Regions from separate parts of the Rhizobium sp. F40D2 genome, predicted to be linked through region 1. Evidence: riboswitches for the same ligand, from Rfam matches in the RefSeq annotation. Region 1 holds a riboswitch; each other region holds the start of a gene.
The links. Region 1 has a riboswitch for cobalamin ahead of cobU (bifunctional adenosylcobinamide kinase/adenosylcobinamide-phosphate guanylyltransferase). Riboswitches for the same ligand answer to the same signal wherever they lie in the genome.
Positions count from the first base shown of each region.

Region 2: linked by a shared signal. The riboswitch ahead of bluB (5,6-dimethylbenzimidazole synthase) and the one ahead of cobU (bifunctional adenosylcobinamide kinase/adenosylcobinamide-phosphate guanylyltransferase) in region 1 are both predicted to bind cobalamin.
Region 3: linked by a shared signal. The riboswitch ahead of ACS4RS_RS15830 (ABC transporter substrate-binding protein) and the one ahead of cobU (bifunctional adenosylcobinamide kinase/adenosylcobinamide-phosphate guanylyltransferase) in region 1 are both predicted to bind cobalamin.

Region 1 is NZ_CM131436.1:3,470,120-3,473,876, forward strand. It holds gene ACS4RS_RS16680 (chloride channel protein) at 1-1,387, opposite strand, end outside; cobalamin riboswitch at 1,667-2,059, shown strand; gene cobU (bifunctional adenosylcobinamide kinase/adenosylcobinamide-phosphate guanylyltransferase) at 2,341-2,868, shown strand; gene cobW (cobalamin biosynthesis protein CobW) at 2,873-3,757, shown strand, end outside.
Region 2 is NZ_CM131436.1:3,607,757-3,611,513, forward strand. It holds gene ACS4RS_RS17355 (methyl-accepting chemotaxis protein) at 1-232, opposite strand, end outside; partial or broken gene ACS4RS_RS17360 (MFS transporter) at 462-866, opposite strand; cobalamin riboswitch at 987-1,173, shown strand; gene bluB (5,6-dimethylbenzimidazole synthase) at 1,216-1,905, shown strand; gene ACS4RS_RS17370 (DUF2865 domain-containing protein) at 1,909-3,003, opposite strand; gene ACS4RS_RS17375 (RNase H family protein) at 3,158-3,691, shown strand.
Region 3 is NZ_CM131436.1:3,301,333-3,305,089, reverse strand. It holds gene ACS4RS_RS15835 (iron chelate uptake ABC transporter family permease subunit) at 1-276, opposite strand, end outside; gene ACS4RS_RS15830 (ABC transporter substrate-binding protein) at 273-1,289, opposite strand; cobalamin riboswitch at 1,460-1,714, opposite strand; gene blh (bifunctional sulfur transferase/dioxygenase Blh) at 2,067-3,347, opposite strand; partial or broken gene ACS4RS_RS15820 (VOC family protein) at 3,644-3,757, opposite strand, start outside.

The DNA of each region.
Region 1 (3,757 bases):
TGTCCACCGTCAGGTTGCGGATCCAGCCGACGTCATGGGCGCTGCGGATGCTTTCGCCGCGCAGATGGAAGCGCCATGTGGCGAAGGAGTAGCCGAAGGTCGAGCGCACGACGAGCGAGGAGGTGATGACGGCGGCGAGCACCAGCGCCGTGATCGGGAAGTCGCCGGTGATTTCGAGCGCCAGGAACGTCATCGTCAGCGGCCCGCCGATGACGGCGACGGCAAGCGAACTCATGCCGACCACGGCATAAATGACGGGCGTCAGCGTCGCATCGGCAAAATAGGGACCGCAATAGGCAAAGAGCTTGCCGAGCAGGGCGCCCATGAACAGCGAGGCGAAGAACAGGCCGCCCCTGAAGCCCGAGCCGATCGAGATCGCCGAAGCCAAGGATTTCAACAGGAAGAGGCCGATCAGCGCCGGGACGGCCACGTCGCGGGAAAGGTTCAGATGGAGTGCGCCGTGGCCAGCCGAAAGCACCTGCGGCGAGATCATCGCCAGCAGCCCGACGACGATGCCGCCGAGCGCTGGCCGGAAGGGCGGGGCGATCGCGCTCTTCCGCGCCAGTTCTTCGACGAAGGCGACGCCCTGCATGATCAGGATGCCGACGCCGGCTGAGACCGCGCCGAGCAGCAGCGCCGGGATATAATCGGCCGGCACGACTGTGCCGAAGCTGCCGATGTCGATAGTGAAATCGCCATGGGTGAGCAGCCTTGCGATCAGGGTGGAAACGAGGGCTGAGACGACCACAGGGGTCAGCGAGACGATCGTATAGGTGCCGATGATCAGCTCGAAGGCATAGAAGGCGCCGGTCAGCGGCGCGTTGAAGGCGGCGGCGATGGCGCCGGCTGCGCCGCAGCCGACGAGGACGCGCAGATCCGCGCGGCGAAGCTGCAGCTTCAGGCCGAATTTCGAGGCGAGGCCCGCTGCAAGCTGGGTGTAGCCGGCCTCCAGGCCGACGGAGGCGCCGAAACCATTGGAGATCAGGTTCTGCACGGCGACGATGATGCTGTCGGTCAAGGACAGGCGGCCGCCATGCAGCGCATTGGCCTCGATCGGATCGACCATCGGCTTCTTACGGCGTTTGGCCAAAATGAAGAGCAACAGGCCGAGCAGGATGCCGCCGATGACCGGGGCGGTGAGTAGCAGCAGCTTGTCGCCGATCACCGACGAACTCAGTCTTTCGCTGTCGGCGATGCCGAAGACCAACTGATGCAGTTCATTCGAGACGAAGCTCATGCCGGTCACGGCAAGACCGGAGGCAATGCCGACGACAGCGCCCGCCAGAGACAGGCCGACTTCGCTGCGGCGGGTCAGCGCGCGCAGCCGCCCCGGATCGAAGAAAACACGCAGCGCTCGGAACCGGCGCCGATCCAATTTCATAAGCATGGCAAGACAACTAGGCAGGAAGAGGCCCGGTCAAGGGCGATGGCGCAGTCCGCTTGCAGTGTAATTGCGGCGAAAAGCCGGCGCGCGGGTCAAATATTTATGACGTAAACCTCTGATAAATGACGATATTTCTGGTGGAGTAAGTCGTGTTTCAATGAACGTGCCTGCCTTGCCGCCGGCGGCCGGCCGTCAAGGCCGGTTGACTTCACTCCTCACCTTGCCTAACCATCCCTCAACGGATGGCCTCAAGACCATCCCACGCGGATGGTCATCTGACCATCCTCGGATATAACGGATGGTTCCGGATCGGCGTTATGCCTTCCGGATGAAAAGGGAATGTGACGGGGCGGACCCACACCGGGCGCCTTCATCACAGCCGACCCCGCGACTGTAGAGCGGTCAGGGTCTTCCATCCGGCATCGAGCCCTTCCTGCCCGCATGCAATCGTGTCGGCGGGCGGGACGGGCGGCATGCCGGAAAAGCCACTGGACATGCATGGTGATCAACCGGGGTCGGACGCCTCCATTTCTACGAATCGTCCACTTCTTCACCAATGCAGCCGGGAAGGCGAGGCAGATTCGCTGGCACGATCAGGGGCGACCGGTTTCCGGTCCGCCCCGATCGCGGCCGACAACCGCGAGCCAGGAGACCTGCCACTCGTGCCGGGCGAAAAGCCCAACCCTGGGCAAGAGACCCGCTGCCAGCACGGAGGTTGTTTTGGCTGAACGATTGAATTCGGCGCTGCCTCGTGCGGTGCAGGGGAGCACTTTCCTCTCCACCCTCATTCCTGTGCTTGTCACAGGAATCCAGTGCACCCAAGTCCTTGGGCGCGGGAGACTACCTTCCCGAATGAGAGTCATTCACGGCGCGGACGCGCCGTGGCTGGATTCCTGTGACGAGCACAGGAATGAGGGTGGGTGGAGCGCAGTACCCCGTCAAAGGGCCGTTTGCGCATGACGACCGCTCTATCGATCACTACAGTCTTCATCCTCGGCGGCGCACGCTCCGGTAAATCCCGCTTTGCCGAAAACGTTGTCGTTTCAACCGGCCTTGATCGCCACTATCTCGCGACCGGCCGGGCCTGGGACGAAGAGATGCAGGCCCGCATTGCCCAACACAGGGCTGATCGCGGCCCGTCATGGACGACGCATGAGGAGCCGTTCGATCTCGTCGGCAAGCTCGCCGCCATCGACGGTGAGGGCCGGGTCGTGCTGATCGACTGCCTCACACTCTGGGTCACCAATCTGATGATGGCGGAGCGCGATATGGCGGCGGAATTTTTGGCGCTCGCCGATTATTTGCCGCGGGCAAAGGCGCGCCTTGTTTTCGTTTCCAACGAGGTCGGCCTCGGCATCGTGCCGGACAATCGGATGGCGCGGGATTTTCGCGATCATGCCGGCCGGCTCCACCAGATGATCGCGGCAAAGGCCGCCGAAGTCTATTTCATCGCGGCAGGCCTGCCGCTGAAAATGAAGGGTTAAATCCATGAGCCAACATAAGATTCCTGCGACCGTCATCACCGGTTTCCTCGGCGCCGGCAAGACGACGATGATCCGCAACCTGCTTACCAATGCCGGCGGCAAAAAGATCGCGCTGATTATCAATGAATTCGGCGATCTCGGTGTCGACGGCGAGGTACTGAAGGGCTGCGGTGCGGAGAACTGCAGCGAGGACGATATCATCGAGCTCACCAATGGCTGCATCTGCTGCACGGTTGCCGACGATTTCATTCCGACGATGACGAAGCTCTTGGAACGCGGGCAGCGGCCCGACCATATCGTCATCGAAACCTCGGGCCTGGCTTTGCCACAGCCGCTGGTGGCGGCCTTCAACTGGCCTGATATTCGTACCCAGGTGACCGTCGACGGCGTCATCACGGTAGTCGACAGCGCGGCTGTCGCCGCCGGACGTTTCGCCGACGACCACGATGCCGTCGAGGCGGCGCGCGGCGAGGATCAATCGCTCGATCACGAGAGCCCGATCGAGGAACTGTTCGAGGATCAGCTCACCTGCGCCGATCTCATTGTGCTCAACAAGACCGACCTGATCGACGTGGCCGGTCTCGGCCGGGTGCGCGACGAGGTCGCCGCCCGCACCCAGCGCAAACCGGCGATGATCGAGGCGAAAAACGGCGCGGTGCCGGCCGGCATCCTGCTCGGCCTCGGCATAGGCACAGAGGACGATATCGCCAACCGCAAGTCTCACCACGAGCTGGAGCATGAGGACGGCACGCCGCACGATCATGACGAATTCGACAGCTTCGTCGTCGATCTCGGCCCGGTCGCCGATCCCGCCGGCTTCGCCGAGTCGCTGAAGAGCATCATATCAGCCCATGACGTGCTGCGCCTCAAGGGCTTCGTCGATGTTTCG
Region 2 (3,757 bases), 140 kb from region 1:
GCGAATAGGCCTCGCGAACGGCGTTCGCCTTGCCCCATTTCACACCACCGGCGGCCAGGGACGCAAACTGCTCCGCATCTTTGGACCAGTTCGCCTTGGCGCCATCGATCAACGCCTTGGTTTCGTACATCCAGGTGTAGGTGGCAAAGGCTGAGATGCCGCAAAGGTTGACGGTCACGATAATCGCCGCGAGCTTGGCTGTCAGAGGCATCGTTTTCAAAAACTGGAACATTCCGTGGGGCCTGGAATTGCGGCTCAGTCAGATCTGTTCCGACCGGCGTATCAACACGGGCATCCACGCTGACGGTTGCATCACGAGCGCTCATGCCCATGTCCTGATAGCAACCCAAAACGCGCAGACGCAGTGTGTCTTTGATGTGTGAACAAATCATAAAGTGGAAGGGTAAGCCGGAGAGGACGCGTGTCATTTCGCCGCTGCGCCGGCCGGCAATTTGGGTTGATCAGCTGTTTTCTGCGATCGCCTCTTTGGGCTCGCCTTGGTGGCGCTTGCGGCGGCACGTCGTCAGTTTGGCGCCGGCATCGCGCGGCAGGCGCAGGAAGGTGATGCAGGCCAGCGCCGAAATCATTGAGACACTGAAGAAGGCGGTGTGAAAATCCGAGACTAGCAGCTTGCCGCCGTGGAAGCTGGTCGAAATTTCCAGGATACCACCGGCGATCGGCACGCCCATCGTCATGGAGATACGCTGGGCAATGGCGTTGATCGCGGTCGCCTGGCTGCTGGCAACATGGCCGAAGGCCATGGCGAATGGCTGTGGAATCATCTGTTCCATGAACAGGGCGACCGCAAGGGTCATGGGTGTCTGGCGGGGCGCGGGCAACCGGGCTGCAAAGAGAAAAATTGCGGCGCCACGGGCGTCGGTTGGGATCTGTTCGTTTCTACGGCAGCGATGCGCAGCTGTCCACGCGATCGATGTCACAGGCAGTTGAATGCGGCATGAGGCCGCTTGCCGCAGAGTCAGTTTGCTGAAATAGATGCGCCGTCAGGTGCCCGCTTTTCAAGCGGGAGAATCGGGAATCCGGTGCAAGACCGGAACGTGCCCAACGCTGTAAGGCTGACGTTCGCCGCTTCATCATGCCACTGGCTTTCGCCGGGAAGGCTGCGGCAGACGGATGACGCCGAGTCAGAAGACCGGCCTGGCAAGATAGACCCAACCCGCGCGGACGGCGGGCGGTTGCGTTGTTGGGGATTTGACGATGCGACCCTTTGATGAGGATGCCCTGTCAGTGGCGTCCGGTTTTTCCTTGGCCGAACGCGAGGCCGTTTATCATGCGATCATGACGCGGCGCGACGTTCGCAGCCAGTTCCTGCCTGAGCCCTTGCCCGACGACGTGGTGGAACGGCTGTTGACGGCCGCCCACCACGCACCCTCCGTCGGCTTCATGCAGCCGTGGAATTTCATTCTGGTGAAAAGTCCAACGGTGCGAGCGCGCATCCGGGATGCCTTTGCCAAGGCCAACGAGGAAGCGGCATTGATGTTTGAGGGCGAGCGGCGGCAGGCTTACCGCGCCCTCAAGCTCGAAGGCATCGTGGAGGCGCCGCTCGGCATCTGCGTGACCTGTGACCCCACCCGCAGCGGCAGCGTGGTGCTGGGGCGCACGCACAACCCGCGGATGGACAGCTATTCCACAGTCTGCGCCATTCAGAATCTCTGGCTGGCGGCCCGCGCCGAAGGGGTCGGCATTGGCTGGGTCAGCATCTTTCGCGAAGCCGACCTGAAGACCATTCTCGGCATACCCGAGCATATCGAGGTGGTTGCCTGGCTCTGCGCCGGTTTCGTCGAGCGGCTCTATGACCAGCCGGAACTCTCGGTCAAAGGCTGGCGGCAGCGGCTGCCGCTCGAGGAAACCGTCTTCCACGATGGCTGGGGAAGGAGCGAGAGGTAGCGATCACTGCTGCTGCGGCTGCGGGCCGGGTGCGGCAGGATTGGCAAGGTCGATCGAGCCCTGGTCGCCGGCGAGGAATTGGGGGCCGACCTGGCGGACCTTGTTCTGCGTGGGGTCGTAGGGACGATCCGGAACCGATGGCTGCGGCGCGGCGGCTGCCGCGCTATCCTTCACCGGCGGATTGGTGTGGATGGTGGTGATCGATCCCTGTTGCGGTGGCTGGCTTATCGCTTGATTGCCGCGCATCTCGTCGTAATAGGCGGTGAGATTGCAGGCGCAGGCGTTTTTCTCGCCGGGCGCGCGGCTTTTGTAGGCGAAGGCGTTCTTCATGGCGCTGTAGGGTGTGCCGGTTGCGACCGAGATCATGTTCGAGGCTTCCGTGCTCGTCACGTCGCGATAGAAAAGCTGGGTCTCGATGCCGGGGCACATCTTGGCGCAGGTCTGCGCATCGCGGCCGAAATCGACCGACGTGGCGTTCGAGCTGATCGGGAAGAAGCCGCCGTCGCAGCTGCGCACGCAGATGGTGCTGACCGGCGAGAGCATATCGGCCCGCGGCAGGCCGTAACGCGGATCAGCCTCCTGACCGCCGCCGAGCGGTATGAAGGTATCGGAGCGCATCGCCTGTTCCTCGACGCTTGGGGCGGGGTCGTTGGCGCTGCGTTCGGAGGGTGCGTAGAAATTCTCGCTGTTGCAGCCGTTGCGGTCGAGCGCGGCCATCAGTTCGCGGCGGGCATCATCGGCGCCGTTCCGGCCGGCAAGCTCGTTGCGCCGGTCCTGGAGATAGCCGATATTGTCGATCATCCTGGTTTCGGCCTGCGAGAGCTCGGTGCAATAATCGGCATTCTCGCCGCCGATCACCACCATGCTACCTGAGGTGCAGCCGTAACTGCGCAGGTCGTTGCGAACCTTGCGCAGCTCGAGGTTCTGCTCGGCCATGGCGCTGGCATATTGCCGGGCTTCCGGGCCGTTGCCATTGCCGATCGTTCGCGGCAGGTCGGCGAGACGGCCGCGCAGGTCCTCGCAGATGGCGCTGGTCTGCGCAGCGGCGGGCGCTGCGAAGGCGAGAAGGAGGGCAAGAGACAGGTTTCGGCGTTTCACGGCGTCGTCCCGGAATGAGCAAACGGTCGGTGGGGCGAATGCGACGTCACTCCGCCGCGCGTTTCCTCTTAACGTATTTCTCTTAATAAGCTCGGACAAAATACTAGCGTATTTTCGTGATCTTATCCAGCAATCGCCCGAGACCCCGGTGAAAATGACAGGCTTTCCCGACGAGATCCGATCCTCCGCACCGGCATCAGCCGGACCGGAATCCCAGCAGGGGCTGCACGTCTTCGCGGACGGTTGTTATGAGCCCGGTTCCGGGCGTGGAGGCTGGTCGTTTGTCGCTTATCGCGATGCGGTGGAAATCGCCTCCGGCTTCGGCGGCGCTGAAGACTCCAGCAATAATTCCATGGAATTGACCGCCGTTCTCAGGGCAGCCATGTGGATCAATTGCCAAACAGCTGGCGAAGCCGCGGTCATCTGGTCCGATTCCATCTATGCCGTCAAAGGCTGCAACGGCCGGCGACATATCTGGAAGAACAACGGCTGGAAGAAGAGCAGCCCGAACGGGAATGGGCGAAGGCGAATGATCGACAATGCGGACATCTGGAAAGCCGTCGATCTTCAGCTATCCCTGAATGGCCTGGTGGCCATTGCCTGGTGCAAGGGTCATTTAGGGATTGCCGGCAACGAGCGCGCGGATGCGCTCGCAGATCAAGGACGTCTGTCGATAACCGGTGGCTGATACGGCGCTGGCCGGTTTCAGACTCGTGTCGTTGGTTTGTTGCAACCGGCTTAGAGCGGTTCAGCT
Region 3 (3,757 bases), 170 kb from region 1:
GACGGCGCCGCAGAGCGAGAGCGACGCGCCGGCGCTGGCTGCAACCAGCGCCCGGCTCAGACGATAATCCCAGACGATGCCCTGGTGGATGCGGCTGAGCTCGAATTGCGTTCCGAACAGGCGGTTGGAGACTGCCTCCGCCGTCGTCGCCAGCGGGATCGCGATCTCGCCGATCGAAACGGCGAGACTGATCATCAGCCCGAGAAGGAAAATGGCTGAAATGGTGAGCGTGCCAAGCGCCCACCATCCTTGTTGCCTGACCGACACTGCCTTCACTGCGACAGGCCGAAGGATTTGATGCCGTTCGCCAAGGTCTCGATGCCGTCGATCGTGCGGATCGTCGGGTTCATCGATTGCGCGTCCATCATCACGAAGTGCTTGTTCCTGACGGCATCGAGCTCCTTGGTCACGGGATCGTTCTCGAGAAAATCGATCTTGACCTTCGGATCGTCGGCGGCATAGCGGCGCCGGTCCATGGTGGCGAGCACGATGACGGCCGGGTTCGCCTGGGCAATGGTTTCCCAGCCGACCAGCGGCCATTCCTCTTCGGTCGTGACGACATTCCTGGCGTCGATCGCCTTCAGGATATAGGCAGGCGCGCTGTTCTTGCCGGCGATGAAGGCGTCGCCGTTGACTTCCTTGCTGGAGAACCAGAAGACGATAGGCAGGCTCTTGCCCGACGCGGCTGATATCGACGCGACGGCATCCGCCTCGCGCTTTTTCAACTCGGAAATCAGCGCATCGCCGCGCTCCTTCACGTCGAAGATCTCCGAGAGCTCAGCGATTTCACGATAGATCAGCTCCATCGTGAACAGCTCCTTGCGCACACCGTCGCCGCCATCGGTGTTGATCTTGGCGACGCAATCGGCCGGCGCGAGATAGGTATTGATCCCGAGATCCTGGAACTGCTCCCGGTTGCCGACGGAGCCCTGCGCGCCGACATGCCATTCGAACTCGGCCGCCACCAGGTCGGGCTCCCGCCCGACGACGGATTCGAAGCTCGGATCATTGTCGGCGAGACGCTTTATCTTGCTGTTGACCTCGGCATATTGCGGCAGGACGGGACCGACCCAGACGGCCGTGCCGGCGATCTTGTCGGCAAGGCCGAGCGAGAAGAGAATTTCGGTCATGCCCTGGCCGATCGAAACGATCTTCGACGGCGCTTTCTGGAAAGTCACCTGCTCACCGCAATTGGTGATGGTCAAAGGATATTGGGTGGCGGCAAGGCTCGGTGCAGCAAGGCCGATCAGCCCGAATGCAAATGTCATGGTGGCGAGAATCTGTCGCATGAAAACCTCGATTGAAGGAAAAAGCACGGCAATGCCGCACGCGCGGCCAAAGGCACGCTGACGCGCGCTAGCCGCAGGAGGTCCAATCGAGACGGATGCATGCCGGAAATCGGCGGAGGTTCAGAAGGTCAATCATGTCTGTTCCTTGTCCGGGCATCCCCGCCCGGTTAATTGGATCGTGATTGACGGCAGGTCTCCTGGCTTGCGGATATCCGTCTTTCATCCGCCTTCCCGCAATATATCGCAGTGGCGAAGCTATAAGCCCTTCAGAGATGGCCGGTCGCTGACCACACCTGAGATGATCGACAATCCGCATACAGTTGCGGGGGCAGCCACGGTCTCGGTCCCTTCTGGGTCGTCCTCACCGTGTTCCCTATTAATCCCCTTGGAGTCATCTTCAGGGAACCGTCACACCCAGTTACGTCGCCGGCCCGCGCGGCGTCAACAACTATTGCGGGGGATTCTATTTGGGTAGGTCGCCAATACCGGCGCCCTTCAACCATATCAAAGGAAAATAGTCGCGGTGGCGTCTCTATATGACTGGTCTAAATTAGCCGGAAGAACCAGGCCGCACCGGCCGGGCAGGAGAGCGCCATGCGAGTATCCGTAACCGAGTCGGCTGCTCTATGTGGGCAATGATTTTGGCAGGACGGATGTGGAGGAGATCGTTTGAGGGATGGTTGTGGGCGCGGCATCCGCCAACCTCCCTCATGCTGAGGTGCGCAGCCCGGGAGGGCGAAGCCTCGAAGCACGCGCCGCAACGTTGCGCCTTGCGTGCTACAAGGCATCCAACGGAATCTTCAGATAGCGCCGGCCGTTCTCCTCCGGCTCGGGCAGCCGCCCGCCGCGGATGTTGACCTGTAGCGCGTGCAGCATCAGCTTCGGTTTCGGCAGCGTACGGTCGCGCGCCTGGCGCAGCGCCACAAAGCCGGCCTCGTCGATGCCCGATATATGCGGATTGGCGCCCTTCTGGGCGGTCACCGTGCTTTCCCAGCGGGGATGGCGACCGCCAGGCTGATAGTCGTGGCCGGAAAAGAGCCGGGTCTCCTCGGGCAGCGACAGGATGGCCTGGATCGAGTGCCAGAGGGCGCTGGCGCTGCCGCCGGGAAAATCCGTGCGCGCCGTGCCGGAATCCGGGGTGAATACGGTGTCGTGCACGAAGGCGGCGTCGCCGATCACAAAGGTCACCGAGGCAAGCGTATGGCCGGGCGAGAACATTACACGGGCTTTAAGCCCGCCGATCTCGAAAGTGTCGCCCTCGGCAAACAGCCGGTCCCATTGCGAGCCGTCGGTTTCGAGTGCCGGCCAGTTGTAGATTTCCTTCCAGAGCAGCTGGACCTCGGTGACATGGGCGCCGATCGCCGTCGGCGCGCCGGTCTTTCCTTTGAGGTAGTGGGCGGCGGAGAAATGATCGGCATGCGGATGCGTGTCGAGGATCCACTCGACCGTTAGCCCTTCGCTGTCGATATGCGCGAGGATGGCGTCGGCATTGGTCGTTCCCGTCGCACCCGACATCTCGTCGAAATCGAGCACCGGGTCGATGATGGCGCAGCGTTTCGTTACCGGGTCCGAAACGACATATTGCACACTGCAGGTGCGGGGTTCGAAGAAGGCCTTCACGACAACCGCCTGCCCTGCCCGCTTTTCCAGCCAGCGGCGTGCGCCGGCAAGATCGAAGCCGAGGTTTTGACCGAAGGCCTCGACTTCCCCAGGCTGCATCCGCCCGTCGAGCACCTCTCCGAGCGCATAGAGCGTCAGCGCCCGTGTGCCACTCTTGCAATGAGCGACGACCGGCCCCTTCGCTTGCATCATCGCCCTCTGGAAGGCGCGGATATCGGCCTCGGTGATCTCGGCCCCTTTTACCGGCACGAAGCTGTAGGCGAGCCCCGCGGCGGCGGCGGAAGCCTTTTCCGCCGCATCGCCCGGCTGCCCCGGCTCCTCGCCATCCGGCCGGGCATTGATGACGCCGGCAAAACCGTCTGCCGCAAAAGCAGCAAAACCGGCGGCATCGGGCTGCCCCGCCACCGATATCAGCTCATTGACCCTCACGGATGTCATCGAAGCCCCCGCGCTGCCTGCATCGGCAGTATCGCATGTATATCGGTACAATCTCACAAGTATATTGCCGAGCGCAAGAATAGTCGCTTGGCGCCACCCCCGCGCCTGCAACCGTGCCTTCGCCAGCCCGCCTGCCGCCTGGCAGGCGATGGCGCGGGAATAGAGCATGAGGGGATCAGGCATCGGGTCGACAGACGCCAACGTCCAAAAGAGCCTCATCCTTGTACGTTGCCGTTGCCAATGTTCCGGAGTCCAGGAGGTCGACGCGTCATTCCGCAGAGCCTGCGTCGTCACCCTCACGCCGCCGGCTCATTGAGCATCGCCTCGATATTGTAACCGTCAGGATCGAGAACGAAGCAAGCATAGTAGTTGTCGGCATATTCCGGCCGCGAGCCGGGCGCACCATTGTC